Regions from separate parts of the Actinoplanes sp. NPDC024001 genome, predicted to be linked through region 1. Evidence: predicted binding sites of a transcription regulator. Region 1 holds the regulator's gene; the other holds the start of a gene.
What was found. Region 1 encodes HrcA, which represses chaperone genes, less so after heat shock. Its sites were predicted from a motif close to GGTTNGCACNCTCNNNNNGAGNGTGCNAACC; they were not measured.

Region 1 (12,906 bases):
GAGGTAGCCGGCGTCGGCGACGTCCCTCCACCCCAGGCCGTAGAAGACGTCACCGGTCGCCAGCGCGGCGATCGCCGCGGCGAGCAGCAACCATGGTGCTTTCCGGTCGGGGCGGTGCCGGTGGACGCCGGCCAGGAGGGCGGCGACACTGCCCGCTCCCAGCAGGATCCATGGGATCGCCATCAGCACGCTCTACTTAGTACCAGGGCGGTTGCACAGTGTCCATGTCGACTTATACGCAGCGCGACCTGGCTATCCCACTGTGAAACATTACGGGCAGTCACCGAAAGTTGCGGCCGCGAGCTAACTGAAGACCTCCGCGACCACCTGGGCCGTGTTGCCTGCGCTGCCGTCCGTGACCGGCTGCCATTTTCCGACCGGCGCGTGCCATTCAAGATCGCCGAAACGTACCCGTTCGAGGCCGGTCGCGGAGGCGTGCGAGACCAGCCAGTGCGCGTACCGCCAGCCGGTGTTGACGTTCGACACGTCGACGGTGAGGCCGGCCGCCCGGGCCGCCGCCGTGCTCGGCAGCTTCTTGCCCCAGTCCAGCTTGAGGCTGGCCAGCAGGGCGGTGGCCGCCTCCGCGCCGCGGACCGCGGGGGTGCCGCTGACCGTGCACTCCACCGCGCCGGTGGCCCGGCCGGTCAGCGCGGCGGCGAGCACCCGGGACTCGTCGGCCCACTTCTCATACGCCTCCGGGTAGGCCGAGCGCTGCACGGTCTGCGCGGCGTCGGTGACCCGCATCTCCTGCCAGCCCTTCACCTTCTTCAGGGCGGAGTAGAACTTGCCGGCCGCGTACCTCGGGTCCTTGATCTGCTCGACCGTGCCCCAGCCCTGGCTGGGGCGCTGCTGGAAGAGGCCGACCGAGTCGCGGTCGCCGTTGTCCAGGTTTTCCAGCTTGGACTCCTGGAAGGCGGTGGCGAGCGCGACGACCACGGCCTGCTCGGGCATGCCGCGCCGGACGCCGACCGCGGCGATCGTCGCCGCGTTGGCCATCTGCACCGTGTCGAGAGTCACCTCGCCGTCGGCGCTGACCGTGCACTCGGGGCCGAGCCTCGGCAACGTGAGGTTGCCGGCCAGATTGTTCACCACCACGACCACGCCGAGCACTCCGACGAGGGCGAGCAGGGCGATGACACCCACCAGCGGTTTGGCTCGCACCCCCACCTCCTCTGTCGTCGGACGCCAAGCCTAGACAACGAGCGCTCACCGTCAGGCGTCACTGGCTCCAGGACACCCAACGGTGTCGATCACGGCGAATCCGGTGCGGGGATCCAGTTCGGGTCGCGCTTCTCCCGGACGGCGGCGACGCCCTCCCGGCCTTCGGCCGATTTGAAGTACCCGGCGGAACGCTCGGCGAGATCGGCCAGCTCGGCACGGATCGGTTCTTTACGCGTACGCCGAAGGAGCTGTTTGGTGCCGGCAAGCGCGAGTGGGCCGCCGCGAGTGAGGGAGGCGCAGTAGCTTGCCACCGTGTCGTCCAGGGCGTCCGCCGCGACAGCGGCCGTGACCAGGCCGATCTCGGCCGCGCGGCGACCGTCGAAGACGTCGCCGGTCAGGTAGAGCTCGGTCGCCGCCCGTGGCGACAGCCGCGGCAGGACCGTGGAGCTGATCACCGCCGGGATCACGCCGAGCCGGACCTCGGTGAACGCGAACGTCGCGTCGTGGGTGCAGACCGCGATGTCGGCCGCGCCGATCAGGCCGAGTCCGCCGGCCCGGGCCGGTCCGGCGATGCGCGCGACCACCGGCTTGGGGAATTCCCAGAGCGCGGCGAGCACGTCGGCGAGCATCTCGGCGGGCAGTTTGTCGCCGGGGCGCGCCGCCGCGGTCTCCTTGAGATCGACCCCGGAGCAGAACACCGGGCCGGTGTGGGTGAGGACGACCACCCGGCACGCCGGATCGGCGGCGGCCGCGGCCAGGTCGTCGAGCATGCCGCGCAACACCGCGGTGGAGAGCGCGTTGCGGCTGGCAGGGTTGTCCAGAGTCAGGGTGCGGACCGGATCCATGTCCGGAACCTTAACTACGCTTGACGGATGGCCGGCGCACTCCCCGATGGCGAACCCGTACCCTCCGACGGTTCGCTCCCCGACGAAGCCACCCGACAGGTGGGCAAGAACGGCTTCGCGGTCTATGTCCATGTTCCCTTCTGCGCCAGCCGGTGCGGCTACTGCGACTTCAACACCTACACCGCCGGTGAGCTGGGCGGCGGCGCGAGCCGCGAGGAGTACGCGGACGCCGTCCTCAGCGAACTGGCCCTGGCCGCGCGCGTGATCGAGCCCGGGGCGGTGGACACCGTGTTCGTCGGCGGCGGCACGCCCACCCTGCTCGACGCGGACGACCTGGCCCGGATCCTGGACGGCATCGACCGGACCTGGGGGCTGGCGCCGGGCGCGGAGGTGACCACCGAAGCCAACCCGGAATCCGTTGACAAGAAGTATCTATCGAGGTTGATCGGAGCGGGATTCACCCGGGTCTCGCTCGGCATGCAGTCGGCTGCGGAGAACGTGCTCCGCGTCCTGGACCGCAAGCACACCGCGGGCCGGGCCCCGCAGGCGGCGATGGAGGCCCGGGAGGCCGGCTTCGAGCACGTGAACCTCGACCTGATCTACGGGACGCCGGGGGAGACCGCGGACGACTTCGCCAAATCCCTGGCGGCCGTGGTCGAGGCGGGAGTGGACCATGTCAGTGCCTATGCGCTGATCGTCGAGGACGGCACCCGGATGGCGGCCCGGATGCGGCGGGGTGAGCTGCCGTACCCCTCCGACGACGTCGCCGCCGACCGTTACCTGGCCGCCGAGGAGGCGCTGACCGCCGCCGGCTTCGACTGGTACGAAGTTTCCAATTGGGCGAAAAAGGGCGGTAAATGTCGGCATAACGAGCTTTACTGGACGGGCGCCGACTGGTGGGGCCTGGGTCCGGGCGCGCACAGCCACGTCGGCGGGGTGCGCTGGTGGAACGTCAAACACCCGGCGGCGTACGCGAAACGCCTGGCCGCCGGCGAATCCCCGGGTCACGGCCGGGAGGTGCTGACCGACGAGAACCGGCACATGGAGGACGTCATGCTCCGGGTCCGCCTGCGCGAGGGCATCCCGCTCGACCGGGTCGACCGGGCGGGCGCCGCGCAGGCGTTCGCGGACGGGCTGCTCGAACCGGAGGCCTACCGGGCCGGCCGGCTCGTGCTGACCCTGCGGGGCCGGTTGCTGGCCGACGCGGTCATCCGGGATGTCCTCACTTGATGAACTCCACCGTCCGGAATGTCGTCACTTGATGAAGCCCGCCGTCATCGGGTATCGGAACGGCTCGCCGTTCATGGCCCGGACGGCGGCGACGACCGGGACGATCCAGGCGATCAGCCAGGCCACGCCGACGACCAGCCAGCCGATCAGGATGCAGACCGCGGCGTAACCGGCCAGCGTGACGATCGCCCACAGGATCTGGAAGTTCAGCGCCTGCACGGCCTCGGCGCGCACCGCCGGCGACCGGTCGCCGCGTGCCAGAAAGGTGACCAGCGGAGCGATCCAGCCGGCTGTGCCGCTGCTCACGAAGGCGCCGAGTGCTGCCAGGACATGGGTCATCACGATCCAGTTGCGGTCCTGCGTTTCGTTCATGGCGGACAGGCTAAGGCTGATGATCGTCCTTTCGATCATCGCGCTGCCGCCCGGGGCGACGTAGACTGGCACTCTATCCGCGGGAGTGCCAACAGGGGGAGGGGTCATATGAGTCTGGATGACCGCAAGCTCGAGGTGCTTCGGGCGATCGTCGAGGACTACGTCGAGACCCAGGAGCCGGTCGGCAGCAAGGCGCTGGTCGAGCGGCACCAGCTCGGCGTCTCCCCGGCCACCGTCCGCAACGACATGGCCGTGCTGGAGGAGGAGGGCTACATCCGGCAGCCGCACACCAGCGCCGGCCGGGTGCCCACCGACGCCGGTTACCGGCTCTTCGTCGACCGCCTCACCCGGATCAAGCCGCTCAGCCCGGCCGAGCGCCGCGCCATCGAGCGCTTCATGGTCGGCGTGGTCGACCTCGACGACGTGGTGCACCGCACCGTCCGGCTGCTCGCCCAGCTGACCCGCCAGGTCGCCGTCGTGCAATATCCGAGCCTGGCCCGCTCGTCGGTCCGCCACCTCGAGCTCGTGCCGATCTCCACCACCCGGCTCATGCTGGTGATGATCACCGACACCGGCCGGGTCGAGCAGCGCCTGGTGGAGATGCCCGGCCCGCTCCCGCCCGACGACGTGTGGGAGCTGCGGCGCCGGGTCAACGAGAAACTCGCCGGTGAGAAACTCGCCGACACCCCGCCCCTGGTGCAGAAACTCGTCGACGAGTGCGCCCCGGAGCGCCGCGGTGACATGGCCTGTCTCGCGTCGGTGCTCCTCGAAACCCTCGTCGAGCGCAGTGAGGAGCGCCTCGCGCTGGCGGGTACCGCCAACTTGACACGCGGCGGTGTGCTGGACTTCCAGGGCACGCTGCGCCCCGTCCTCGAAGCCCTCGAGGAAGAGGTCATCCTGCTCAAGCTCATCGGCGACCTCGAGCCCAGCACCACCCGGGTCCGGATCGGCGACGAGAACGAGATCGACAACCTGCGGTCGGCGTCCGTGGTGAGCAGCGGTTACGGACCGGGTGCGACGATCGTTGGTGGGCTCGGTGTCTTGGGCCCCACCCGCATGGATTACCCGGGCACCATCGCTACTGTTCGTGCAGTGGCACGCTACGTTGGCGACCTGTTGGCACAGAATTGACGGATTCGCGCAGACATTGAGGACTCCAAACCCCGTGGCCAAGGACTACTACGGAATTCTCGGCGTGAGCCGGGAAGCCACCGACGACGAGATCAAGCGCGCCTACCGCAAACTGGCTCGGCAGTACCACCCGGACATCAACCCGGACCCCGAGGCGCACGAGAAGTTCAAAGAGATCAACGCGGCGTACGAGGTCCTCTCCGACGACCAGAAGCGGCAGATCGTCGACCTCGGCGGTGACCCGCTCGCGCCCGGCGGCGGCGCACCGGGCGGCCCCGGCGGCGCCGGCCCGTTCGTCGGTTTCCAGGACATCATGGACGCGTTCTTCGGCACCGCGGCCGGCGGCGGCTCGCGGGGCCCGCGCCCGCGCACCCGGCCCGGCGCCGACGCCATCCTGCGCCTGGAACTCGACCTGGTGGAGACCGCCTTCGGCGTCGAGGCGCCGATCACCGTCGACACCGCGGTCCTGTGCACCCAGTGTTCCGGCGCCGGCACCGCGCCCGGCACCCACCTGGCCACCTGCGAGGTCTGCGCGGGCCGCGGTGAGGTCCAGTCGGTGCAGCGCACCTTCCTCGGCCAGGTCGTCTCGTCCCGCCCCTGCGCCAACTGCCAGGGTCACGGCACGGTCATCCCGAGCCACTGCCCGACCTGCGCCGGCGACGGCCGCATCCGCACCCGCCGGTCGCTCACCGTCAAGATCCCGGCCGGTGTCGAGGACGGCATGCGCATCCGCCTGGCCCAGCAGGGCGAGGTCGGCCCCGGCGGCGGCACCGCCGGCGACCTCTACGTGGAGATCCACGAGCGCCCGCACGACGTCTACTCGCGCAAGGGCGACGACCTGCACTGCCGGGTCACCCTGCCGATGACCGCGGCCGCGCTCGGCACCCGGATGACCATCAAGACCCTCGACGGCGAGGAGAACATCGAGGTCAAGCCCGGCACGCAGCCGGCCAGCACGCTGCGCATCCGCGGCAAGGGCGTGCCGCACCTGCGCGGCCAGGGCCGCGGCGAGCTCTTCGTGCACCTCGACGTCAAGACGCCGACCAAGCTCACCGCCGACCAGGAGCGCATGCTGCGCGAGTTCGCCAAGACGCGCGGCGAGGACGTGGCCGAGCTGAGCAAGCAGGGCGGCTTCTTCAGCCGCATGCGGGACGCCTTCAACGGCCACTGAAAGATCAAGATCTCGATGTCGTAGCTGGGTGGGTGGTCCAGGCCGTCGCTCCCGCCGAGGGCCGGGCGCGGGCGGCCAGTCGCCTGGCGGCTCCTGATCGGCCACCCACACCCGGCGACGTGGGTGCCTGGTTGCGCTCACCCCTCTTCGTCGCGCCCCGTCCGGGCCGCGGCGCAGAGGCATGGGGCGATCAGGCGGACGACGTGCCGCGCGGGTCGCAACCCGCTGAGCCACGTGCCGCGCCCGTCGCGACCCGCTGAGCTGCGTGCCGTGCTGCTTGCGGCCGCTGGGCTGCGTGCCGTGCGCGTCGCGGCCGATGGGCCGAAGGTTGGGAGGCGTGTGGGGCGGTCCGGGAGGGCGGCTCTAGGGGGTGGCGGAGCGAGGGTGGCCGAATTGGGGCGGCCCGGAGAGCCTGCGACCGCCGTCCGCCCGGTAGCGTGCGAGGGTGTCCGCACCGCTGTTCCTGGTCGAGAACCTGCCCGCCGGATCTTCGTACACGCTGGAGGGGCCGGAGGGGCATCACGCCGCCACCGTGCAGCGGCTGCGCGTGGGTGAGGCGCTGATCCTCGCCGACGGGCGCGGCGGGACCGCCCGGGCCGAGGTGACCGCGGTCGGCCGGGGCAGCGTCGACATCATGATGCTGAGCTGGGCCGAGGAGCCCGCCCCCGACCCGCGGCTGGTCGTGGTCCAGGGCATCGCCAAGGGCGACCGGGGCGAGCTCGCCGTGCAGGCGATGACCGAGACCGGCGTCGACGAGATCCTGCCGTGGGCGGCGTCCCGTTCGGTGGCGCAGTGGCGGGGAGACCGCGGTTTCAAGGCGCGCGACAAGTGGGCGGCCACCGCGCGGGAGGCGGCCAAGCAGGCCCGCCGGGCCTGGGTGCCGACGGTGGCCGGCGACCCGGACTGCTCGACGAAGCAGGTCGCCACCCGGCTGGCCGATGCGGCGGCCGCGTTCGTGCTGCATGAGGAAGCGGCCGAGCGGCTCACCGCGGTGCCGCTCCCGGAATCCGGCGAGATCGTGCTGATCGTCGGCCCCGAGGGTGGCATCAGCGACGCTGAGCTGGAAGCCTTCCGCGCAGCCGGCGCCGTGCCGGTGCGGCTGGGCGGAGCTGTCCTGCGCACCTCTACCGCGGGAGTGGCCGCTCTGGCCGTGCTCTCCACCCGCCTCGGCCGCTGGTAGACGGTCTGGCGGGAGGCGGGAGGCGGGACGTGGCCGGGCCGCTGGTAGACGGTTTGGCTGAGAGGCGGGGCGTGGCCGGGCCGCTGGTAGGTGGGTCTGGCCGGCTTCGTGCGTCCGCATGGGTCGAGGTAGGCGCTCCGGGCGTGAGCGATGCTCACGCCCGGAGCAGCGGTCAGCCGACGGTGATCGTGGCGGTGAGCCGCGGGTCGTCGAGCGCGTGCGCGGCGATCACCGTGTACGAGCCGGCCACCCTCTGCCAGCCGCCGTCCCACACCTGGAACGCGCGCTCCGGCAGCGGCACCCGCACCGTCACCGTCTCGCCCGGCGCCGCCTGCACGTTCGCGAAGCCGGCCAGCCAGCGCTCCGGCCGCGGCAGCGGGTTGCCGTCGCCGGCCAGGTAGATCTGCACGACCTCACGACCGGTGCGCTCGCCGGTGTTCGTGAGCGTCACCACCGCTTCCGTCCCGGTGACGGCCAGTTCGCCGTACGCCCAGGTGGTGTAACCGAGACCGTGACCGAAAGCGAACAGCGGCGTGGCAGCCGAGCGCAACCAGCCGCGATAGCCGGTGAAGATGTCTTCGTCGTAACCGAGAGTGCCGCCCGAAGGGCGCACCTCGAGGACCGGGCAGTCCTGCTCCCGGCGCGGCCAGGTGGTGGGCAGCCGGCCGCCCGGCTCGGCGACGCCGAGCAGCACGTCGGCGAGCGCGGCGCCGGCCTCCTGGCCGGGGAACCAGGTGAGCAGCACCGCCGCGGCCTCCTCCGACCAGGGCAGCAGCACCGGCGAGCCGGCGTTGACCACCACGACGGTACGCGAGTTAGCCGCCGCCACCCGGCTCACCAGCTCGTCCTGACGTCCCGGCAGGGCCAGCGAGATCCGGTCGAAACCTTCCGATTCGACCTGTTCGGTGGTGCCGACCACGACCACCGCGACGTCCGAGCGGGCGGCCAGCTCGACCGCCTCGGCGATCAGTCCCTCCTCGTCCGGACCGGGCGCGCGGTGACCGAGCGTGGTGGAGACCGAGTGCGCCATGCCCGGTTCGAAGCTCTGCCGCAGCAGCACCGGGACCGGTACGCCGGCGGTGAGCGTGACCGGGAAGCGCTGCTCCTTGGGGTGCAGCAGCAGGTCGGCGCGGCCGGTGCCGGGCGGGTGCAGCGAGCCCTGGTAGACCTGCTCGCCGCCGACGATCAGCTCGAACGCGCCGAATCCGGAGATCGCGAGGACGTGCTCGCCGGACACCGCCGGGGTGATCTCGGTGCGCAGTTCGAGGCTGGTGACGTGCGCGACGTCGAGGCCGCCGGGCAGGTCGCCGATCCAGCGGACGGTCGCGGTCTCCACGCCGAACTCGTGGTCGGAGATGCGGAAGGTGAACGGCGCCCAGTCCGGGCCCTGCGCGGGGGGCAGGAACGGGCGCGGGTCGGCACCGATGGCGTACGCCACGTCCACGCCCGGCAGCGCCCGGCGCAGGCCGTCCAGCGGCGAGATGACGTGCTGCGGGGTGACCTGCGCGCTGCCGCCGCCGAGCACCCGGGCGTCGGTGGCGAGCGCGCCGATCACCGCGACCCGGCTGAGGCCCTCCGCGGCCAGCGGCAGCGTCGCGTTCTCGTTGCGGGCCAGCACGAACGAGCGAACCGCGACCTCGTGCGCCACCGCCGGGCCGTCCTCGTCCAGCGGAACGTCCGGGGTGGGGAAGCCGTCCAGCGCTCCGGTGCGGGCGGCCAGCCGCAGCACCCGGCGGACCTTGTCGTCGATCAGCTCCTCGGCCACCTTGCCGGCCCGGACCGCTTCGACCAGTTTCGGCCCCCACGGGTTGTCCATCGCCGGCATCGCGATGTCCAGGCCACCGAGCGCCGCGGCGACGGTGTCCTGGGCGGCCCGCCAGTCCGACACGACCGCACCGTCGAAGCCCCACTCCCGTTTGAGGATCTCGTCCTGGATCCGCCCGTTCGAGGCCATCGGGTCGCCGTTGACGCCGTTGTAGGCGCTCATCACGCCCCACCCACCGGCCTTGGTCACCCGTTCGAACGGCGCCAGGTACAGCTCGCGCAGCGCCCGTTCCGGGATGCGGACGTCCACGGTCATCCGGTCGGTCTCGAAGTCGTTGCCCACTAGGTGCTTCACCGTGGTGCCCACGCCGTGCGCCTGGACGCCGGCCACGAACCCGACCGCGATCTCGCCGGTGAGCAGCGGGTCCTCGGAGTAGCACTCGAAGTGCCGGCCGCCGAGCGGCGTGCGGTGCAGGTTCACCGTCGGCCCGAGCAGCACGTGCACGCCCTTGCGCCGGGACTCCTGCCCGAGCAGCCGGCCGGCCCGTTCGGCCAGCGCCACGTCCCAGCCGGCGGCCAGGGCGGTCGGGCTGGGCAGCGCCACGGACGGGTCGTCGGGGGTGTAGCCGGTGCCGCGGACGCCGACCGGGCCGTCCGACATCACCAGGGAACGCAGGCCGATCCGCGGGATCGCCGGCAGGGACCAGAAGTCCTGTCCGGTCAGCAGGGACACCTTCTCCTCGAGGGTCAATTCCTTGAGAAGATGGTCGATTTCGGTCATGAGAGCGCTCCCAAACTTGGCTCGGTGGATCCGCCGTCCATTCAACAGCCAGCCCCTAAGATCCGACAGGTGGAAAACTCCTGCCTCTTCTGCCGCATCGTGGCCGGCGAGATCCCCGCCACCGTCGTGCACCGGACCGAGACCACCCTCGCCTTCCGCGACATCGACCCGAAGGCGCCGACCCACGTCCTGGTGATCCCCACCGCCCACCACGCTGACGTGGTCGCTCTCGCCGCCGACCGGTCCGCCGCCGCCGACGTGCTGGCCGCCGCGGCCGCCGTCGCGGAGCAGGAGGGCCTGGGTGACGGCTTCCGGGTGATCTTCAACACCGGTCCGCATTCCGGGCAGGAGGTCTTCCACGTCCACGCGCACGTGCTCGGTGGCGAGCCGCTCGGCCCGATGCTGGCGACCAGGTGAGCGCAACCGCCCGGTACGAGCGAGCCGCCCGCAAGGCCCAGGCCGACGGCCGCATCCCCGCTCTCTCGGTCGCCCTGCACCGCGCTGACCGCGAGCCCTGGGTCTTCACCGTCGGCGAGTCCGGCGACCCGTCCCGGGAGCTCCACCCCGGCAGCCGGTTCCGGATCGGGTCGGTCACCAAGACGTTCACCGCGGTCCTGGTCATGCAGGCCCGTGACGAGGGGCTGCTCGACCTGGACGCGCCGGTCGGGGACTACCTCGACGTGCCCGCGCACGGCGACGCCACCATCCGCCGGCTCCTCTCGCACACCGCCGGCTACCAGCGCGAGCCGTACGGCGACGTCTGGGACACCCTGATCACCCCGGACGCGGCCCGGATGATCGCCGAGCTGGACCGGGCCGAGCGGGTCCTGCCCAACGCCCGCCGCTTCCACTACTCCAACCTGGGTCTGGCCGTCCTCGGCCAGCTCGTCGCGAAACTCCGCGGCGGCACCTGGGCGGAGATCCTCACCGAGCGGATCCTGCACCCGCTCGGTCTCGCCGCCACCACCGTCGACGCGCCGCCCGAGGCGGTCGTCGGTTACCTGGTCGACGCCTACTCCGACGCGGCCCGCCCGGAGCCGCCGGTCGACCTGGGCGGGGTCGCGCCGGCCGCGCAGCTCTGGAGCACCGCCGCCGACATGGCGAAGTGGGCCGCCTTCCTGGCCGACCCGGGCCGTGTCGACCCGGCCGGCCGGGTGCTCGCCGCCGCCACCCTCGACGAGATGCGCTGGCCGCTCACCACCACCGACGAGGCGCTCTGGGGCGCCGGCTTCGGCCTCGGCCTGATCCTGGCTCCCGAACCGAGGCGGGTGGTGCACGTCGGCCACGACGGCGCCATGCCCGGCTTCCTGGCCGGGGTCTACGGCCGGCGTGGCGGCGAGGGCAACCCGGGTGCGCTCGGCTGCGCGGTGCTCGGCTCCTCCGGCACCGCGGGGCAGACCAACGAGCTGGTCCACGAGCTGCTGCGACTCGCCGTGGAGCTGGATCCGGCCGACATCACGCCGTGGCGTCCGGCGCCGCCCGCGCCGGTGGCCTACCGGTCGGTGCTCGGCCGCTGGTGGAGCGAGGGCACCGAGTTCGTCTTCGCCTGGCACGACGGGCAGTTGCAGGCCCGGGTCGCCGAGGCCCCGGCCGACCGGCCGCCGGCGATCTTCGAGCCGCTGCCCGGGCAGCCCGACGTGCTGCGCACCCGCTCCGGCCGGGAGGCCGGCGAGCTCCTGCGGCTGACCCGCGACGAGGGCGGTGCGGTGGTCCGGATGCACTGGGCGACCTATCGGTTCACCCGGCTGCAGGAGGGCTTCGACGGCGGCCCCGCCTCGTCCGGGCCCGAACCGCGATAATGGCATCGGCGGGCGGGTCGGTGAGCGGATAGGATGGCACGATCCTTGAGCACGCCGCCCCGACCGGGACGACGAAGAGTTAGAGAGCAGGTGGCGGAGGCCCTGAGGGCCGCCCTATGACCGGTACGCCGAACCCTTCCAGCACGGGCTCGTCCAGCCCGGTGCGGGCGCAGACCAAGATCTCGGTGAGTGACCCGAAGATCATGGTGAACCTGCTCGGCGCCAAGGACGAGATCCTCCGTCTCATCGAGCGGTCTCTCGACAGCGACGTGCACGTTCGCGGTAACGAGATCACCATCACGGGTGAACCCGCCGAGAACGCCACGGCCGAGCGGCTCTTCTCCGAGTTGGTCGAACTCATCGAGAAGGGCGAGACGCTCAGCGTGGACGCGGTCCGCCGCACCCTCGCGATGCTCGAGGCCAACACGACCGAGCGCCCCGCGGAGGTGCTCACCCTCAACATCCTGTCCCGGCGCGGGCGCACCATCCGGCCCAAGACGCTGGGCCAGAAGCGGTATGTCGACGCCATCGACGAGAACACGATCGTCTTCGGCATCGGCCCCGCCGGCACCGGCAAGACCTATCTGGCGATGGCCAAGGCCGTGCAGGCGCTGCAGGCCAAGCAGATCAACCGGATCATCCTGACCCGGCCGGCGGTCGAGGCGGGGGAGCGGCTCGGCTTCCTGCCCGGCACGCTGACCGAGAAGATCGATCCGTACCTGCGACCGCTTTACGACGCGCTGCACGACATGCTCGACCCGGAGTCGATCCCGCGCCTGATGGCGGCCGGCACGATCGAGGTCGCGCCGCTGGCCTACATGCGGGGCCGCACGCTCAACGACGCCTTCATCATCCTGGACGAGGCGCAGAACACCACGCCCGAGCAGATGAAGATGTTCCTGACCCGGCTCGGCTTCGGGGCGAAGATCGTGGTGACCGGTGACGTCACCCAGATCGACCTGCCAGGCGGCACCAGCAGCGGTCTCAAGGTCGTGCGGGAGATCCTGCGCGACGTGGAGGACGTGCACTTCGCGGAGCTGTCCAGCTCCGACGTGGTGCGGCACCGGCTGGTCGCGGAGATCGTCGACGCGTACGCACGGTTCGACGCCGAGCAGGAGCAACAGGCCGCACAATCCGTTCACGCCGTGCCGGGCCGGGCCGCCAGTGGCGGCCGGTCGTCGGGGCGCCGGCGCTAGTCGCAAGGGGTAATCGCACCACTATGTCCATCGAGATCGCCAACGAGTCGGGAGTCGAGGTCGACACCGACGCGATCCTCGCGGTTGCCCGGCACGCCCTGGACGAGATGGGGGTCAACCCGCTCGCCGAGCTGTCGATCCTGCTCGTCGACATCGACTACATGGCCGAGCTGAACCATCGGTGGATGGGCGGCGACGGCCCCACCGACGTGCTGGCCTTCCCGATGGACGAGGGCAGCGTCGACCACGGCCCCGGCGAGTCGGGCACCGGCGAGC
Region 2 (17,802 bases), on a different contig from region 1:
TGGCGCGCAGGCCGTCCTGGAAACGGCGCAGCTCGGGCGCGCCGTCCCGGGCCTGCCGGTCCGAGAACGCCTCGTGCAGGAAATCCGGCGCGTCGTAGTCGAGCCAGAGCACCGCGCTGGTCGACTGGGCCGGGCCCAGCTCAGCGGCGCGGACCGCGACCCGCTCGGCCCGGGTCAGCTCGCCGCCGAGCGAGGCCAGATCGGACGTCATGCCGGGCACGTGGGTGAGCACGTTGCCGGCCCGGTCCGGGTCGCCGAGCGCCACCACCGCCCGCCCGTCGCCCGCGGTGTCCAGCCCCATCAGATAGGCCCGCGGCCCGGCGTCGTCCTCCAGCCGGGCGGTGAGCTCGTCGAGCCCGCCGGTGCCGCGGGAGAGCCGGCCGAGGTCGGCCCGGTGCTGCTCCAGCAGCAGACGGTTTGCCAGATCACGGTCGGCGGCCGGGATCCCGTCGGTGGACGCCACCGAACCGGGCTCGGTGGCCAGCACCCAGTTGCGCTCCGCCGGGGACAGCGTGGCCCACCAGCGCCGCACCTCGGCCGGAGCGGCCGTGCAGCCGGGCCGCACCGGATCGGCCGGTGGGGTCGCGGCGCCGGTGAGACCACCCAGCCTGGCGGCGGCCGCCTCGTCGGCCCGCGCGGCGACCGTGATCGCGAGGGCCAGATCCGCCGCCACCGGCCGCGCGTCGGCGGCGGGGCCGCGCACCGCGCCGTCGTCGTCGATGACCAGGCCGGACCGGCCGGCCCGGCGGCGTGCCCGGTCCAGCAGCGTGCGGGCCCGGGCCAGCGCCGCGGCGAACTCACTGAGCGCCTGATCGGCCCGCCAGCAGAACAGCCGGAAGAGGACCAGCCGCCGGCGGAACCCGCCCAGCCGCGCCACGGCCGCGTCGGCTGCCGCACCTGACCAGACCTCCCGCAACCGCGCGGCGGCCGGCCCGAACTCGCCGCACAGCGCCCCGGCCAGGGCGGCCCAGCGCCGCCAGGCCAGTGCCACGGCCCGCCAGCGGGCCGGATCGGTGACGCGCAGCCGTGCGTAGACCGTGCTCATCGGATCAGCCGCAGCCGGGTGGCGGCCCGGGCGTCGGCCTCCGCATAGGCCTCGGCGGCCTCGCGAACCTGCCGGGCGGTCGCCTCGACGTCGCCGCCGAGGTGGGCCACCAGCTGCCGGGCGGCGGCCGTGGCCAGCTCGGCGGCGCTCGTGGTGCCCCAGCGTGGGGCCGGATCGGGGACCGGCGCCGAGCCGGCCAGCCCGCTCACCCGGGCCGCGGTGCCGGTCAGAGCGGTGGAATCGCGGCGCAGGGCCTCGGTGTCGGCCTCGAAGTCGGAGTTCATCGGCTGCCTCCAGGAGATGACGGGACGTGCCGAAGTTAGGGGCCGTGGCGGCGCCGCGACGGGACTGTGGACAGCGGGCCCCGAGCGCCGCGGGCGGGCGTCCACAGGCGTTGCGGGGGGATCGACGGAGCTGATAGGGCGGTGCCGTGCGGTGGGCGTACGCCAAGCGGGGTTGACCTTGGGAAAGCCGCCGGAAACCCGGCTAGGGTGACCGGTGTGATCGTGTCTGTCGGCATTGACGTCGTCCTGGTGGACCGCTTCGCCCGCGCTCTGGACCGGACCCCGCTGCTCGCGGACCGGCTGTTCACCGAGGCCGAGCGGCTCACCGGTTCGGGGAACCCACGCTCGGCGGAGTCGCTGGCCGGCCGGTTCGCGGCCAAGGAGGCGGTGGCCAAGGCGCTGGGCGCACCGATCGGCCTGCGCTGGCACGACTGCGAGATCGTCACCGATCCGGACGGGCGGCCGTGGTTGACCGTCTCCGGTACGGTCGCCGCGGCGGCGACCGAGCGGGGTATCAACCGGTGGCACCTGTCGCTGTCGCACGACGGCGGCATCGCCTCCGCGATGGTGGTCGCCGAGGCCTGAGCGAACGGGAGAGCAGCATGCGGCAGGCGTGGCGGGTCGCGGACGTCCGGGCGGCGGAGAAGACGCTGATGGCCCAGCTCCCGGAGGGCACGCTGATGCAGCGGGCCGCCGCCGGGCTGGCCCGGCGCTGCGCGCTGCTGCTGGACGCGGCCGGCGGCGTCTACGGCTCCCGGGTGCTGCTGCTGGTCGGCAGCGGTGACAACGGCGGCGACACCCTCTATGCGGGAGCTGCCCTGGCCCGCCGCGGCGCGCAGGTGCGGGCCCTGCTGCTCACCCCGGAGCGGGTCCATCTGGCCGGCCTGGCCGCGCTGCGCGCGGCCGGCGGCTTCACCACCCGCGACCTGCCCACGCGCGCCGATCTGGTGCTGGACGGGATCGTCGGGATCGGGGCGAGCGGCGGCCTGCGCGAGCCGGCCGCGGCCGTCGTGCGCGAGCTCGGCACACTTCGCGGGCGTACGGGTGAGCCCGCCCTCATCGTGGCCGTCGACGTGCCGAGCGGCGTGGCCGTGGACACCGGCGACGTCCCCGGCGAGGCGGTGACCGCCGACGTCACCGTCACGTTCGGCTGCCTCAAGCCGGCACACCTGCTGGGCCCGGCCGCGGTGCGCTGCGGCGAGGTCGAGCTGGTCGACATCGGCCTCGGCCCGGTGCTGGTCACCGACCCGGCGGTCCGGGTGGTCGAGGCGGCCGACGTGGCCGCGTGGTGGCCCCGCCCCGGGGTGACCTCGGACAAGTACACCCGTGGCGTGGTCGGCCTGGCGACCGGCTCGGCGCGCTACCCGGGTGCGGCCCTGCTCTCCAGCGCCGGCGCCCTGGCCGGACCGGCCGGGATGGTCCGCTACGCCGGCAGCGCCCACCAGGAGGTGGTTCGCGCTCACCCGTCCGTGGTGGTCGCGCCCCGCGTCGCCGAGGCGGGCCGGGTGCAGGCCTGGGTCTGCGGCTCCGGGCTGGGCACCGGCGAGGAGGCACGGACCGAGCTGCGCAGTGTCCTGGCCACCCCGCTGCCGGTGCTGCTCGACGCGGACGCCATCACCCTGCTGGTCGGCGGCGAACACGCCGAGGACCTGCGCCGTGACGCCCCGCTGGTGCTCACCCCGCACGACGGCGAGTTCAAGCGGCTGGCCGGCGAGGCGCCCGGCGCGGACCGGGCCGGGGCGGCGGCCCGGCTGGCCGCCTGGACCAACGCGGTGGTGCTGCTCAAGGGCGACCGGACGATCGTGGCGACGCCGGGCGGGGAGATCTGGGCGAACCCGACCGGGAGCCCGGCGCTGGCCACCGCCGGCAGCGGCGACGTGCTGGCCGGTCTGCTCGGATCGCTGCTGGCGGCCGGCCTGCCGCCGGCGCGCGCCGCTGCGATGGCGGCCTACGTGCACGGGCTGGCCGGGCGGCGGGCGGCCCTGGACGGGCCGGTGACCGCACCGGACGTGGCCGCCGCGCTCCGGCCGGTCCTGGCCGATCTGCTGGGGTGACCGGCCCGGACCGGAATTGTCATACGCCTCAGTAGGGTGGAAGGCATGTGGCAGGCCGAAGTCCGCGTCGATCTGGACGCGATCCGGGACAACGTCGCGATGCTGCGCGCCCGCACCTCGGCCGAGGTGCTGGTGGCGGTCAAGGCGGATGGATATGGGCACGGCATGGTGCCGTCGGCCCGCGCGGCCCTCGCGGGCGGCGCCACCTGGCTCGGCGTGGCCACCCTCGAGGAGGGTCTGGAGGTGCGCCGGGCCGGCATCGACGCGCCGATCCTGGCCTGGCTGCTCAGCCCGGGGTTGCCCCTGGAGCAGGGCGTCGCGGCCGACATCGATCTGAGCGCGGCCACGCCGGCCCTGCTCGACGAGGTGGTCGCTGCCGGGCGCCGGGCCGGTCGCACGGCCCGGGTGCACCTCAAGCTCGACACCGGCCTGGCCCGCGGCGGCGCCACTCCCGACGAGTGGCCGGCCCTGCTGGAGGCGGCGGCCAAGGCGCAGGCCGACGGGCACGTCGAGGTGGTCGGTGTGTGGAGTCACTTCGCCTGCGCCGACGAGCCGGGGCACGAGTCGGTGGACCGGCAGCTGGCCGTCTTCACCGAGGGGCTGGCCCTGGCCGAGCGCTGGGGCATCACCCCGCGTTACCGGCACATCGCCAACTCGGCCGCCACGCTGATCCGGCCGGACGCCCACTTCAACCTGGTGCGCGTCGGCATCGCGGCCTATGGGCTGTCGCCCGTGGCCGGGGAGACCTTCGGGCTGCGGCCGGCGATGACCGCCCGGGCCCGGGTGACGCTGACCAAGCGGGTCCCGGCCGGCCAGGGCGTGTCCTACGGGCTGACCTACGTCACGCCGCGGGAGACCACGCTCGCCGTGGTCCCGCTGGGCTATGGCGACGGTGTGCCCCGGCACGCCTCCAGCGCCGGCCCGGTGCTGATCGGCGGCACGGTCGCCCGCATCGCCGGCCGGGTCTGCATGGATCAGGTGGTGGTCGACGTCGGTGACGAGCCGGTGGTGGCCGGGGACGTGGCCACCCTGTTCGGCCCGGGCACCCACGGTGAGCCGACGGCCGACGACTGGGCCGCCGCCACCGGGACGATCAACTACGAGATCGTCACGCGGTTCGGAAGCAGCCGGGTGCCCCGGCACTACGACGGGGAGCTCGCGTGAAGCGTTCGCGTGCCGCCAAACGGGCGGGCATATTCGGGGCCGCGGTCGGTGTCGCCGCGGCCGGTCTGGCTACCGCCTTCGCCGTCGAGCGGGCTCTGGTCCGCCGCTCGGTCAAGGCCCCCGGGGATCCCTATGTCGACGAGCCCTTCGGCGACCAGCCCTACGACCGGGAGCTGACGGTCACCGAGGCCGACGGCACCCACCTGCGCGTCGAGATCGTCGAGCCGCGGGAGCCGACCGACCGGCCCACCATCGTCTTCGTGCACGGCTTCGCGCTGGACATGGGGACCTTCTACTTCCAGCGCAAGGCGCTCGCCGAGCGGGCCGAGCAGCGGCTGGTCTTCTACGACCAGCCTGGGCACGGCCGGTCCGGCAAGCTGAAATCGGGCACCTACGACATCGCCGCGCTGGGCCGCTCGCTCGCCGCGGTGCTCGAGGAGACCGTGCCGGACGGGCACATCATCCTGGTCGGCCACTCGATGGGTGGCATGACCATCATGGCCTTCGCCGAGCAGTACCCGGAATGGTTCGGCAACCGGGTCACCGGGGTGGTGCTGATGTCCACCTCGGCGGGGCTTTTCGACAAGGCCCGGCTGGGCCTGACCAACGTGGTGGCCCGGGTCAGCGCGCCCTTCTTCCCGCTCTGGGACAGGGCGGCCCAGCTCGGCGGCGGCACCATCGACCGGGCCCGGGTGGCCTCGTCCGACCTGGCCTGGCTGCTCACCCGGCGCTACGGGTTCGGTGAGGCCAAGCCGAGTCCGTCGTTGGTCACCTTCGTGGAGAGCATGAACTCCAAGACGTCGGTGGAGACGCTGACGAAATACCTGCAGACCCTCTACACCCACAACCGCGTCCCGGCGCTGTCCGCGCTGCGCGGCGTGCCGGTGCTGGTGGTGGTCGGTGACCGTGACTATCTGACCCCGGTCACCCACTCCGAGGAGATCCTCAAGCACCTTCCCGAGGCCGAGCTGTTGAAGATCGAGAACAGTGGCCACGTGGTGATGCTGGAGAAGGCCGACCAGGTCAACGCCGCGCTGATCCCGTTCCTGGAGAAGATCTCGTGAAGCTGAGGACCGTCGACGACACCCGCGAGTTCGGCCGGCGGCTGGCCGGTGTGCTGCGGGCCGGCGACCTGGTGCTGCTCACCGGGCCGCTCGGCGCCGGCAAGACCGCCCTGGTGCAGGGCATCGGCGCGGGGCTGGGCGTGCAGGGGCCGATCACCTCGCCGACCTTCGTGATCGCCCGGGTGCACCGCGGGCCGCTGCCGCTGGTGCACGCCGACGCGTACCGGTTGGGCGAGCGCCCCGACCCACGCGCCGAGATCGACGACCTGGACCTGGACGCCTCGGCCGAGGACGCGGTGACCGTCGTCGAGTGGGGCGCCGGTCTGGTGGAGCAGCTCAACGACGAATATCTACAGGTCCGGATCGACCGTCTGGACGACGACACCCGAGTGATCGAGCTCGTGCCGCACGGCGGCGACTGGGCACACCGACTGGAGACCATGTGAACCTGACCGAGCTGCTGCCGGCCGAGTGGCGGGCCGAGCTGACCCCCTTCCTCGACGAGGGCGCGACGGCCGCGCTGGGCGAGTTCGTCGCCGCGGAATACGCGAGCCAGACGATCTACCCGCCGGTGGAGGACCTGTTCGCGGCCTACCGGCTGTGCCTGCCGGCCGAGACCCGGGTGCTGATCCTCGGCCAGGACCCCTATCACGGTCCGGGCCAGGCGCACGGGCTGAGCTTCAGCGTGCGCGACGGGGTCCGCAAGCCGCCGTCGCTGGGCAACGTCTTCAAGGAGCTCAACGAGGACCTCAACGTTCCCAAGCCGGTCAGCGGCGACCTGACCGGCTGGGCCCGGCAGGGCGTGCTGCTGCTCAACGCGGTGCTGACGGTCCGCGCCGGCAAGGCCGGCTCGCACGGGGGTAAGGGCTGGGAGGCCTTCACCGACGCCACCATCCGGGCGCTGAACGAGCGCCACGACCGGGTCGTCTTCCTGCTCTGGGGCAGCTACGCCCGGAAGAAGGCGGCGCTGGTCACCAACCCGGCGCACGTGGTGCTGGAGGCGGGCCACCCGAGCCCGCTCAACCGGGTCGGTTTCCTCGGCAGCCGGCCGTTCAGCGCGGCCAACAAGGCGCTGGCGGACGGCGGTCGGCCGGTCATCGACTGGGACCCGCGGGCCACGGTCTAGGGTTCGGCTGTGCTGGTTCTCGCTCTGGACACCGCTACGCCCGCGTCGACGGCGGCGCTGGTCGAAGTCACCGACGACGGTCTGTTCGGCGTCGTCGAGCAGCGGACCGTCGACCCGCGCGCGCACGGGGAGAAACTCGCGCCGGAGATCGCCGCCGCCCTGGCCGAGGCCGGGGTGCGCCCGCGTGACCTGCGCGCGATCGTCGCGGGCGTCGGTCCCGGCCCGTTCACCGGGCTCCGTGTCGGGCTCGCCACGGCGGCGAGCATGGGCCAGGCGCTCGGCATCCCGACCTACGGCGTGTGCTCGCTGGACGCGCTGGGCCGGGCGGCCGGTCCGGGGCGGGTGCTGGTGGCGACCGACGCGCGGCGCCGCGAGGTGTATTTCGCGACCTATGTGGACGGCGAGCGGGTCTTCGGCCCGGAGGTTGCGCGTCCGGCCGACGTGCCGGCGGCGCTGGCGGCCGCGGCGAGCACGGTGGTGACCTCGGGTGCGGATCACACCACGAATCACCACGCTCCCGATCGGGCCTGCGGTGAGGGCGCCCTGAAATACGGGGACGTCTTCGGCCTGCCGGTGGAGGAGCACCTGCTCTACCCGCCCGGCGCCGCCCTGGTCGCGATCGCGGCGCCGCGGATCCGCGACGCCGCGCCGAGCGAGGTGCTCACCCCGCTCTACCTGCGCCGTCCCGACGCGGTCGAGCCGGCCGGGCGGAAGCCGGTGCTGACCTGATGCTGGTCGAGAGACTCCGCTGGTGGCACATCGACGAGGTGCTGCCGATCGAGGAGGACCTGTTCGGCGCCGAGAAATGGTCCGCCGCGATGTTCTGGAACGAGCTCGCGCAGCGGCACTTCTATCGGGTCGCGGTCGACGAGCCGGGCGGGCCGGTGCTCGGCTATGCCGGGATGTCCGTCGTGGACAGTCACGAGTCGTGGGTGCAGAACATCGCGGTCCGGCGGGACGCGCATCGGCGCGGCATCGGCAGGCTACTGCTCGAGGATCTGCTCGCCGAGGCGGCCCGGCGCGGGGTGCGCAAGACACTGCTCGAGGTGGCGGTCGACAACGCCGCCGCACAGAAGCTTTACGCGACCTACGACTTCGAGCCCGTCGGGATCCGGCGTGGCTACTACCAACCCAGTAACACCGATGCCTTGGTGATGGAACGGGATGCCCCGGTGATGATGCGCGATGCCTGACGAACCCCTGGTGCTCGGGATCGAGACCTCCTGCGACGAGACCGGTGTCGGCATCGTGCGCGGGCACACCCTGCTCGCCGACGCGCTGGCGTCCAGTGTGGATCAGCACGCCCGGTTCGGTGGCGTGGTGCCCGAGGTGGCGAGCCGGGCGCACCTGGAAGCGCTGGTCCCGACCATGCAGCGGGCGCTCGACGAGGCCGGCGTGACGCTGGCCGACGTCGACGCGATCGCGGTCACCAGCGGGCCGGGCCTGGCGGGTGCGCTGCTGGTCGGCGTCGCGGCCGCCAAGGGTTACGCGCTCGCCGCCGAGAAACCGATCTACGGGGTCAACCACCTGGCCGCGCACGTCGCGGTGGACACCCTGGAGCACGGGCCGCTGCCCGAGCCGGCGGTGGCGATGCTGGTCTCCGGCGGGCACTCGTCGCTGCTGCTGGTCGACGACCTGACCGCGGGTGTCACCCCGCTCGGCGCGACCATCGACGACGCGGCCGGCGAGGCGTTCGACAAGGTGGCCCGCCTGCTGGGGCTCGGCTTCCCGGGCGGCCCGGTCATCGACCGGACGGCCCGCGACGGCGATCGCCTGTCGATCGCCTTCCCCCGTGGGCTCACCGCGCCCAAGGACCTCGCGGCGCACCGGTTCGACTTCTCGTTCTCCGGCCTGAAGACCGCGGTCGCCCGCTGGGTGGAGAGCCGGGAGCGGGCCGGTGAGCCGGTGCCGGTGGCCGACGTCTCGGCGAGCTTCCAGGAAGCCGTCTGCGACGTTCTCACCGCCAAGGCGATCGACGCCTGCCGGACCAGCGGGGTGCGGACCCTGGTGATCGGCGGTGGCGTGGCGGCGAACTCGCGGCTGCGGGTGCTCGCCGAGGAGCGGGCCGCCAGGCACGGGATCACGGTGCGGGTGCCCCGCCCGCAGCTGTGCACCGACAACGGTGCGATGGTCGCGGCGCTCGGCTCGCATCTCGTCGCGGCCGGCGTCGCGCCGAGCCGTCTCGATCTGCCGGCGGATTCCGCGATGGGTTTGACCGCGGTCAGCGTGCCGGGGTAGGAAGCGTCAATGATCGCTCGGATGTGGGAGGTGCGGGCCTCGCGCGGTGGCTTCGATGAGCTGCTGGCCTGGGTCTGCGACACAGCGGTGCCTGGCTTGGAGGTCCTGCCACAACATGTGTCGAGTGACGTCTATTCGTCCACGGATCATCGCATCGTCGTCATCACCAAATGGCGCAACACTCCGCAGAGCATGCCGACACCGCCGGAAAAGCTGGTAGCACGCACTCCACACGTCTGGGATTTCACGCCCGTCGATCGATGAGCGGTCGCAGTCAGGGCACCTCGGCTTTACCGTCGGGGCCTGATGCGAATACTGAAACCTTTTCCACGTGGCGGTGCCGGCAGCACCTGGCGGCGGTCGACGGTGCGGCGCCGCCGGGCGCGATGGCCGATGGGAAAAGGTTCGTTGCCCGTGCCGGATCCCGGCCGGCCCGACTCCCGTTCCGCCCTGCGATACCTGTTCTGGTTGATCCGGCGGTCCCGTCTGACGGTGGCGGCCGCGGCGCTGCTCGCGATCGGCTGGATGGGCTGTCAGGCGCTGGCTCCGGCGGTGGTCGGGCTCGCCGTCGACGCGGCCGCTGACGGTCAGTGGCGGACCCTGCTGGGCTGGGTGGCGATCCTGCTCGGGGTCGGCGTCGCCCAGGCGGTCGCGGGTATCAGCCGGCATCGGTTCGCCGTGGTCAACTGGCTGGGGGCCTCGTTCCGTACGGTGCAGGTGGTGGTGCGCCAGGCCAACCGGCTCGGCTCCACCCTGCCCCGGCGGCTCGACGCCGGTGAGGTGGTGGCGATCGGCACCTCCGACATCACGCACATCGGCGCCTCCGTCGACACCGTCTCCCGGGGCGTCGGCGCTCTCCTCGCGGTCGTCACGGTCAGCGTCGTGTTGTTGCGTACGTCGGTCCCACTCGGCCTGATCGTGGTGCTCGGCGTGCCGCTGCTGATGCTGGTGGTCGGCCTGCTGATCCGTCCGCTGCACCACCGTCAGCAGGCTTACCGGGAGAGACAGGGGCGCCTGACCGGCCGCGCCGCCGACCTGGTCTCCGGGCTACGGGTGCTGCGTGGTGTCGGCGGTGAGGCGCTGCTGGCGAGCCGCTACTGCAAGGAGTCGCAGGAGCTGCGCACCGCCGGTGTGCACACGGCCCGGGTGGAGGCGCTGCTGGAGGCGGCGCAGGTACTGATGCAGGGCCTGCTCCTGGTTCTCGTCACGTTGCTCGGCGCCCGGTACGCCGCGGCCGGCAAGATCACCGTTGGTGAGTTCGTGTCTTTCTACGCCTACGCGGCGTTTCTGGTGGCCCCGCTGCGGCAGCTCACCGACGCGATCGACAAGGTGACCAGGGGCCACGTCTCGGCCCGCCGGGTGGTGGCGATGCTCGGCGTCCGCACCGACCTGACGGATCCGGTCTCCCCGGTCCCGCTGCCGGCCGGCGAGCTGGCCGACCCCGAGTCCGGCGTGCTGATCCTGCCCGGGCGGCTCACCGCGATCGTCGCGGCCGACCCGGCGGACGCGGCCCGGATCGCCGACCGGCTGGGCCGGTATGCGAACGGCGGCACCCTCGGCGGCGTCCCGCTGACCGAGTCGGCCCTGCAGTGGGTCCGTGACCGGATCCTGGTGGCCGACAACGAGGCACGGCTCTTCTCCGGCCGGCTGCACGCCGACCTGGACCCGGACGACCGGGGCACCCTGAAGGCGGCCCTGGACACGGCGGCCGCGACCGACATCGTCGCTGACCTGCCCGACGGTCTGAAGAGCATCGTCGACGAACGCGGCCGGTCCTTCTCCGGCGGCCAGCAGCAGCGGTTGCGGCTGGCCCGGGCCCTGGTCGCCGACCCGGAGATCCTGATCCTGGTCGAGCCCACGAACGCGGTGGACGCGCACACCGAGTCCCGGATCGCCGCCGGGCTGCGGTCGGCGCGGGCCGGGCGTACCACGGTGATCTGCACGTCGAGCCCGCTGATGCTGAACCGGGTCGACCGGGTCTGTTACGTCGAGTCCGGCCGGATGGTGGCGACCGGCACGCATCGCGATCTGCTGCGGACCCAGCCGCGGTACGCCCGGATGGTGCTGCGTGAGGAGCAGCCGTGAGCTGCGCGTTGCCGGTGGCGGACTCCGCGCAGGTCCGCCGGTACGCGCGCGACCTGGTCCGCCGATACCCCGGCCTGTTCCGGGCGACCGTCGGCCTGCACGTCGCCGCGGCGCTGGCGGCTCTGGCCGGTCCGCGCCTGCTCGGCAACCTGGTGGAGGCCATCCGCGTCGGCGCCGGCGTCCGGGCTCTGGACCGGCTCACCTTCACCATCGCCGGATTCGTGGTGCTGCAGGGGATCCTGACCCGCTTCGCCTATCTCGCCTCGGCCCGGCTGGGGGAGCGGATCCTGGCCCGGCTCCGCGAGGAGTTCCTCTGCCGGGTCCTCACCCTGCCGCTGGCCACAGTGGAGTCGGCCGGCACGGGTGACCTGCTCACCCGCACCACGCGCGATGTGGACGCGCTGTCGAAGTGCGTTCGGTTCGCGGTGCCGGAGACGATGATCGCGCTGATCACGCTGGTTCTCGTGGTCGTCGCGCTGCTGCTGGTCAGCCCGGTGTTCGTGGTGCCGCTGCTGGTCGGGGTGCCGATCATGGTGATCGGCACGCGGTGGTACCTGCGCCGGGCGCCGGTCGCCTATCTGCGGCAGAACGCGGCGTACTCGGACGTCACCGAGGGGCTGACCGAGACGGTGGAGGGTGCGCGGACCGTGGAGGCGCTCGGGCGCCAGCGGCAGCGCATCGACCGTACCGACGCTGACCTGCGCCGGTCATGGCTGGCCGAGCGGTACACGTTGTTCCTGCGCACGGTCTGGTGGCCGATGATCGAGATCAGCTATGTCCTGCCGGTGGTGGTCACCCTGCTCTACGGCGGCTGGCTCAACCTGCGCGGCCTGGTGACGCTGGGCCAGCTGACCTCGGCGGTGATCTACGTCCAGTTGCTCGTCGACCCGCTGGACCGGCTCTCCGGGTGGCTGGACGAGCTGGAGGTGGGCGCCGCCTCGCTGGCGCGGCTGCTCGGGGTCGCCGCGGTGGCGGCGCCGATGCCGGCGACCGTCCCGGAACCGGTCGGCAGCCGGATCGAGGTGCGCGGTGTCCACTTCGCCTACCAGGCCGACCGGGAGGTGCTGCACGGCGTCGACCTGACCCTGGAACCGGGGGAGCGGCTGGCCGTGGTGGGTGTCTCCGGCGCCGGCAAGTCCACACTGGGCCGGTTGCTGGCCGGGGTACACCAGCCCACCGCCGGCAGTGTCACGGTCGGTGGGGTGCCGCTCGGTGAGCTGCCGCCGGAGCGGTTGCGCGCCGAGGTCGCGCTGGTCACCCAGGAACATCACATCTTCATCGGCACGCTGCGCGACAACGTCGCGATGGCCCGTCCCGGCGTGCCGGAAGGAGAGGTACGGGCAGCGCTCACCGCCGTGCACGCGCTGGGTTGGGTGGACCAGTTGCCGAACGGGCTGGACACCGTGGTCGGCGCGGGTGGCTGTCCGCTCTCCCCGGCGCAGGCGCAGCAGGTGGCGCTGGCCCGGCTGATCCTGGCCGACCCGCACACGCTGGTGCTCGACGAGGCCACCGCGCTGCTGGACCCGCGGGCGGCCCGGGATCTGGAGCGGTCGCTGGCGGCCGTGGTCCGGGGCCGCACCGTCGTGGCGATCGCGCACCGGTTGTTCTCGGCGCACGACGCGGACCGGGTGGCGGTGGTGGAGGACGGCCGGATCGTCGAGCTCGGCTCACACGACGAGCTGGTGGCGGCCGGTGGCGCTTACGCGGCCCTGTGGCATTCCTGGCAGGGCGGCGACGACGACCGAGTGTGTGGATTTCGGGTGCGGTACGCACCCGAAATCCACACGCAGAAAGGCTAGAAGCCCGGGCCGTGCTGGTGGCCGTGGCCACCGTGGCTGTGCCCGTGACCGTGCCCACCGGCCGCGGCGGGGGCCGGCTCGGCCGGCTTCTCCACCACGAGGCTCTCGGTGGTTAGCAGCAGCCCGGCGATCGAGACGGCGTTGGAGACCGCGTTGCGGGTCACCTTCACCGGGTCGATGATGCCGGCCGCGGCCAGGTCGACGTACTCGTCGGTGGCCGCGTTGAGGCCGTGGCCCCAGCCCAGCTCGTTGACCTTGCCCACCACGACATAGCCGTCGTGGCCGGCGTTCTGCGCGATCCAGCGCAGCGGCTCCACCAGCGCCTTGCGGACGATGCTGACGCCGATGGCCTCCTCGCCGGACAGGCCGAGACCGCCGTCGAGCTCCTTGGCCACCTGGGCGAGGGCGGCGCCACCGCCGGGGACGGTGCCCTCCTCGACCGCCGCCTTGGTCGCCGCGATGGCGTCCTCGATGCGGTGCTTGCGCTCCTTCATCTCGACCTCGGTCGCGGCACCGACCTTGATCACCGCAACGCCGCCGGAGAGCTTGGCCAGCCGCTCCGAGAGCTTCTCGCGGTCCCAGTCGGAGTCCGACGCCTCGATCTCCTTGCGGATCTGCGCGACCCGGTCGGCGACCTCGGCAGCCTTGCCGCCACCGTCGACGATGGTGGTGTTCTCCTTGTCGACGACGATCCGCCGGGCGCTGCCCAGCGACTCGATGCCGACCTGGTCGAGCTTGTAACCGAGCTCGGGGGCGATCAGCTCGCCACCGGTGGCGATCGCCAGGTCCTGCAGGATCGCCTTGCGGCGGTCACCGAAGCCGGGCGCCTTCACCGCGGCGACCTTGATGGTCTTGCGCAGCGAGTTCACCACGAGGGTGGAGAGCGCCTGGCCCTCGACGTCCTCGGCCACGATCAGCAGCGGCTTGCCGGTCTGCAGCACCTTCTCCAGCAGCGGGAGCAGCTCCTCGATGCTGGAGATCTTCTGCGTGGTGAGGAGGATGTGCGCGTCCTCCAGCACCGCCTCCTGCGCCTCGGCGTCGGTCACGAAGTTCGGGGAGATGAAGCCCTTGTCGAACTGGAGACCCTCGGTGACCTCGAGCTCGGTCTGCAGCGCCGAGCCCTCCTCGACGGTGATGACACCGTCGCGGCCGACCCGGTCCATCGCCTCGGCGATCAGCTCGCCGATGGTGGCGTCCTGCGCCGAGATGGTGGCCACGTTGGCGATCGCCTTGTGGTCGGCGACCTCGACGGCCTGCGCCAGCAGCGCCTTGGAGACGGCCTCGGCGGCCTGGTCCATGCCGCGCTTGAGACCGATCGGGTTGGCACCCGCGGTCACGTTGCGCAGACCCTCGCGGACCAGCGCCTGAGCGAGCACGGTCGCGGTGGTGGTCCCGTCGCCGGCGACGTCGTTGGTCTTGGTCGCCACCTCCTTGACCAGCTGCGCGCCGAGGTTCTCATACGGATCGGTGAGCTCGATCTCCTTGGCGATGGTGACGCCGTCGTTGGTGATCGTGGGAGCGCCGAACTTCTTGTCCAGGACGACGTTGCGACCGCGCGGCCCCAGGGTGACCTTGACCGTGTCGGCGAGCGTGTTGACGCCGTGCTCCAGCAGGTGCCGGGCGTCGTCGGAGAAACTCAGGATCTTCGCCATGAATGGTCCCTTCACGCACTACCGCCCCGGACCGGTTACCCGGTCCGAGGCGGTCAGCACTGTCAGTAGGTCACTTCTCGATGACCGCGAGGACGTCGCGGGCGGAGAGCACCAGGTACTCCTCGCCGGCGTACTTGACCTCGGTGCCGCCGTACTTCGAGTAGAGGACCACGTCGCCGACCTTGACATCGAGCGGAACGCGGTTGCCCTTGTCGTCGATCCGGCCGGGGCCGACAGCGAGGACGGTGCCCTCCTGCGGCTTCTCCTTCGCGGTGTCGGGGATCACGATGCCCGACGCCGTGGTGGTCTCGGCCTCGTTCGCCTGGACCACGATGCGGTCCTCGAGCGGCTTGATCGCAACCTTGGTCGCGGTAGTCACGGGCATACCCTCCTGGGTACAGGTTTCGCCGGCTTTGAGCCAGCCGGTCTGAATGCCTCATGCCACCGGGCGGGGCCGTCGTCGCGGGTGCCGGTCCGCCTGGTGCCTAACCGCACGGACGGGCCGGGCGGCTGGCACCCTCATGTTGAGAGTGCTAACCGGAGACTATGCCGGAACTAGCACTCCGTCAACCAGAGTGCCAACCTGTCACGCCAGGGAGAATGCCTGATGTGACGCTGGAACTGTTGTCGTTGTTGCGAACCCCGGAAGGGGCGGAAGCCCTGGCCGTGGCGGCCGAGATCGGCGACGGTGAGCCACTCGCCGCGGCCTCGGCCATGCGGGCCCGGGGCATCGGCGCGGAGCTCGCCGCAGCCGCCTTGACCCAGGCTAGTTTGCGCGGGCGCGCGGCGATGAAGTTCGGGCCGGACGCGGCCCGGATGTTCTTCACCCGGGCCGGGCTGGAGCAGGCCACCCGGGCCGTGGTCGCGGACCGCCGCGCGCGGCGTCTGGCCGCCGCTGGGGTCCGGACCCTCGCCGACCTGGGCTGCGGGCTGGGCTCCGACGCGCTGGCGGCGGCCCGGCACGGCATCCGGGTCCACGCGGTGGACGCCGACCCGGCGACCGCCGCCATGGCCGCCGCGAACGCCGAGGCCGCCGGGCTGGCCGACCTGATCACGGTGGACTGCGCCGACGCGACGACCGTGGAGGTGGAGCGTCACGACGCGGTCTTCGCTGACCCGGCGCGGCGGCAGGCCGGGCGGGGACGGGTGTTCGACCCGAAGGCGTACTCGCCGCCCTGGGACTTCGTCATCGGGCTGGCCGGGCGGGTGCCGCGGACCGTGCTCAAGCTCGCCCCCGGCATCGACCACGGGCTGCTGCCGGCCGGCGCGGAGGGGGAGTGGGTGAGCGTCGGTGGAGATCTGGTCGAGGCGGCGTTCTGGTGCGGGCCGCTGGCGTCGGCGCCCCGCCGGGCCACGCTGCTCGGCACGGACGCCGTCGAGCTGACCGGCTCGGGCACCGACACGGCGCCGGTCGGGCCGATCGGCGCCTGGCTCTACGACCCCGACCCGGCGGTGGTCCGGTCGCATCTGGTGGCCGAGTTCGCCGCCACGATCGGCGGGCGGCTGGCCGATCCCTCGATCGCCTACGTCTACACCGACGAGCCGGTGGACACGCCGTACGCCCGGCGGCTCGGCGTCACCGACGTGCTGCCGTTCTCGCTGAAGCGGTTGCGGGCCCTGCTCCGGGAGCGGGGCGTCGGCCGGCTGGAGATCCGCAAGCGCGGCTCGGCGCTGGTGCCGGACCAGTTGCGCAAGGACCTGAAGCTGTCCGGGCCGCACGCGGCGGGACTGGTGCTGACCCGGGTGGACGGGGCGCCACTCGCGCTTCTGACCACAACCTCGTAGCGTGCGCGCATGGCCAAGAAAGCGGCCGGCACGCCGGCCACCGTCTTGCTGACCACGCAGCGGGTCGCGCACACCCTGCATCCGTACGAGGTGTCGCCGGACGCCCCCAACTACGGCGCCCTGGTGGCCGAGGCGCTGGCGGTGGCGCCGGAGCAACTCTTCAAGACACTGATCGCCGAGGTTGACGGGCGGCTCGTGGTGGGCGTCGTGCCGGTCACCGGCGACCTCGACCTGAAAGCGCTGGCCGCCGCGGCCGGCGGGAAGCGGGCGGTGCTCGCCGACCGGGCCGCGGCCGAGCGCAGCAGTGGTTACGTGCGCGGTGGGATCAGCCCGCTGGGCCAGCGCAAGCGCCTGCCCACGGTGATCGACGAGTCGGCCGCCGGCCTGGACGTGATCTTCGTCTCGGCGGGACGCCGGGGCCTGCAGGTGTCGCTCGCGCCCGAGGAGCTGATCCGGCTCACCGGCGCAACCGTGGCTCATATCCGAGGCTGATCTCGGGGTTCCGGTCCCATCCGGCACACAGATTACGTAGCGTCACCTTGTGGGATCGTTCCGCGGACATTTCGGGCGCTTGGTGAGCGTTCCCAGCACTGGCGTGTTGCCGGATTGTTATCCCTCGTTACGAGATAGACCTCGGTTGTGGCTTGTGTTGTCGGCCACCATGGGAATACGTTGCCGGGCACAACAAACCGGTTCCTGATCCATCGGCGTCACCCAGGGGAGCGGTACTCCCAGGCAACGCGACCCTGACAAATCCGAACCAAGGCCCCGGATTTACCCCCCGAAAGGACATAAGGAATGCGTAAGGGACTGTTCGCCCTTGCCGCGGTCGGCCTGATGGCCACCGGAAGTATCGCCGCATGCGGCGACAACGGCGACGACAGCGGTAGCAGCGGCGACAGCGGCTCGGCGGCCGGCAAGGTCGGCGTGATCCTGCCCGACACCAAGAGCTCCGCTCGCTGGGCGACCGCCGACCTGAAGTACCTCACCGACGCCTTCAAGGCGGCCGGCGTCGAGGCCGAGATCCAGAACGCGCAGGGTGACAAGGCCCAGTTCCAGACGCTCGCCGAGGGCATGATCGCCAGCGGCGTCAAGGTTCTGATGATCGTCAACCTCGACTCCGGCACCGGCAAGGCCGTGCTGGAGAAGGCGAAGAACGCCGGCATCGCGACCATCGACTACGACCGCCTCACCCTCAACGGTGGCGCCGACTACTACGTGTCGTTCGACAACGTGAAGGTCGGCGAGCTGCAGGGCCAGGGTCTGGTCGACTGCCTCGCCGAGAAGAAGGCCACCAAGCCGGTCGTGGCGTACCTGAACGGTGCTCCCACCGACAACAACGCGACCCTCTTCAAGCAGGGCTACGACTCGGTGCTCAAGCCGAAGTTCGACTCGGGCGAGTTCGTCAAGGGTCCGGACGAGTCGGTTCCGGACTGGGACAACACCCAGGCGGGCACCATCTTCGAGCAGCAGCTCACCACGAACAAGGAAATCAAGGGCGTCCTC

Region 2: the regulator HrcA is predicted to act here: its motif matches at 15,020-15,050, upstream of groES (co-chaperone GroES).

Annotation. Positions count from the first base shown of each region.
Region 1 is NZ_JBEZZB010000045.1:49,119-62,024, reverse strand. Features, by position in the region: gene AB0F81_RS19590 (PAS domain S-box protein) at 1-183, opposite strand, end outside; gene AB0F81_RS19585 (hypothetical protein) at 304-1,101, opposite strand; gene AB0F81_RS19580 (enoyl-CoA hydratase-related protein) at 1,251-2,006, opposite strand; gene hemW (radical SAM family heme chaperone HemW) at 2,034-3,236, shown strand; gene AB0F81_RS19570 (DUF4870 domain-containing protein) at 3,261-3,608, opposite strand; gene hrcA (heat-inducible transcriptional repressor HrcA) at 3,717-4,739, shown strand; gene dnaJ (molecular chaperone DnaJ) at 4,774-5,910, shown strand; gene AB0F81_RS19555 (16S rRNA (uracil(1498)-N(3))-methyltransferase) at 6,356-7,090, shown strand; gene AB0F81_RS19550 (glycoside hydrolase family 3 C-terminal domain-containing protein) at 7,263-9,635, opposite strand; gene AB0F81_RS19545 (HIT domain-containing protein) at 9,705-10,052, shown strand; gene AB0F81_RS19540 (serine hydrolase domain-containing protein) at 10,049-11,434, shown strand; gene AB0F81_RS19535 (PhoH family protein) at 11,551-12,630, shown strand; gene ybeY (rRNA maturation RNase YbeY) at 12,654-12,906, shown strand, end outside.
Region 2 is NZ_JBEZZB010000091.1:9,662-27,463, reverse strand. Features, by position in the region: gene AB0F81_RS30675 (alpha/beta hydrolase) at 1-1,045, opposite strand, end outside; gene AB0F81_RS30670 (hypothetical protein) at 1,042-1,329, opposite strand; gene AB0F81_RS30665 (holo-ACP synthase) at 1,546-1,914, shown strand; gene AB0F81_RS30660 (NAD(P)H-hydrate dehydratase) at 1,932-3,383, shown strand; gene alr (alanine racemase) at 3,429-4,547, shown strand; gene AB0F81_RS30650 (alpha/beta hydrolase) at 4,544-5,611, shown strand; gene tsaE (tRNA (adenosine(37)-N6)-threonylcarbamoyltransferase complex ATPase subunit type 1 TsaE) at 5,608-6,057, shown strand; gene ung (uracil-DNA glycosylase) at 6,054-6,737, shown strand; gene tsaB (tRNA (adenosine(37)-N6)-threonylcarbamoyltransferase complex dimerization subunit type 1 TsaB) at 6,747-7,466, shown strand; gene rimI (ribosomal protein S18-alanine N-acetyltransferase) at 7,466-7,930, shown strand; gene tsaD (tRNA (adenosine(37)-N6)-threonylcarbamoyltransferase complex transferase subunit TsaD) at 7,923-8,975, shown strand; gene AB0F81_RS30620 (hypothetical protein) at 8,985-9,239, shown strand; gene AB0F81_RS30615 (ABC transporter ATP-binding protein) at 9,369-11,060, shown strand; gene AB0F81_RS30610 (ABC transporter ATP-binding protein) at 11,057-12,859, shown strand; gene groL (chaperonin GroEL) at 12,856-14,511, opposite strand; gene groES (co-chaperone GroES) at 14,582-14,896, opposite strand; gene AB0F81_RS30595 (methyltransferase domain-containing protein) at 15,121-16,296, shown strand; gene ybaK (Cys-tRNA(Pro) deacylase) at 16,306-16,788, shown strand; gene AB0F81_RS30585 (substrate-binding domain-containing protein) at 17,095-17,802, shown strand, end outside.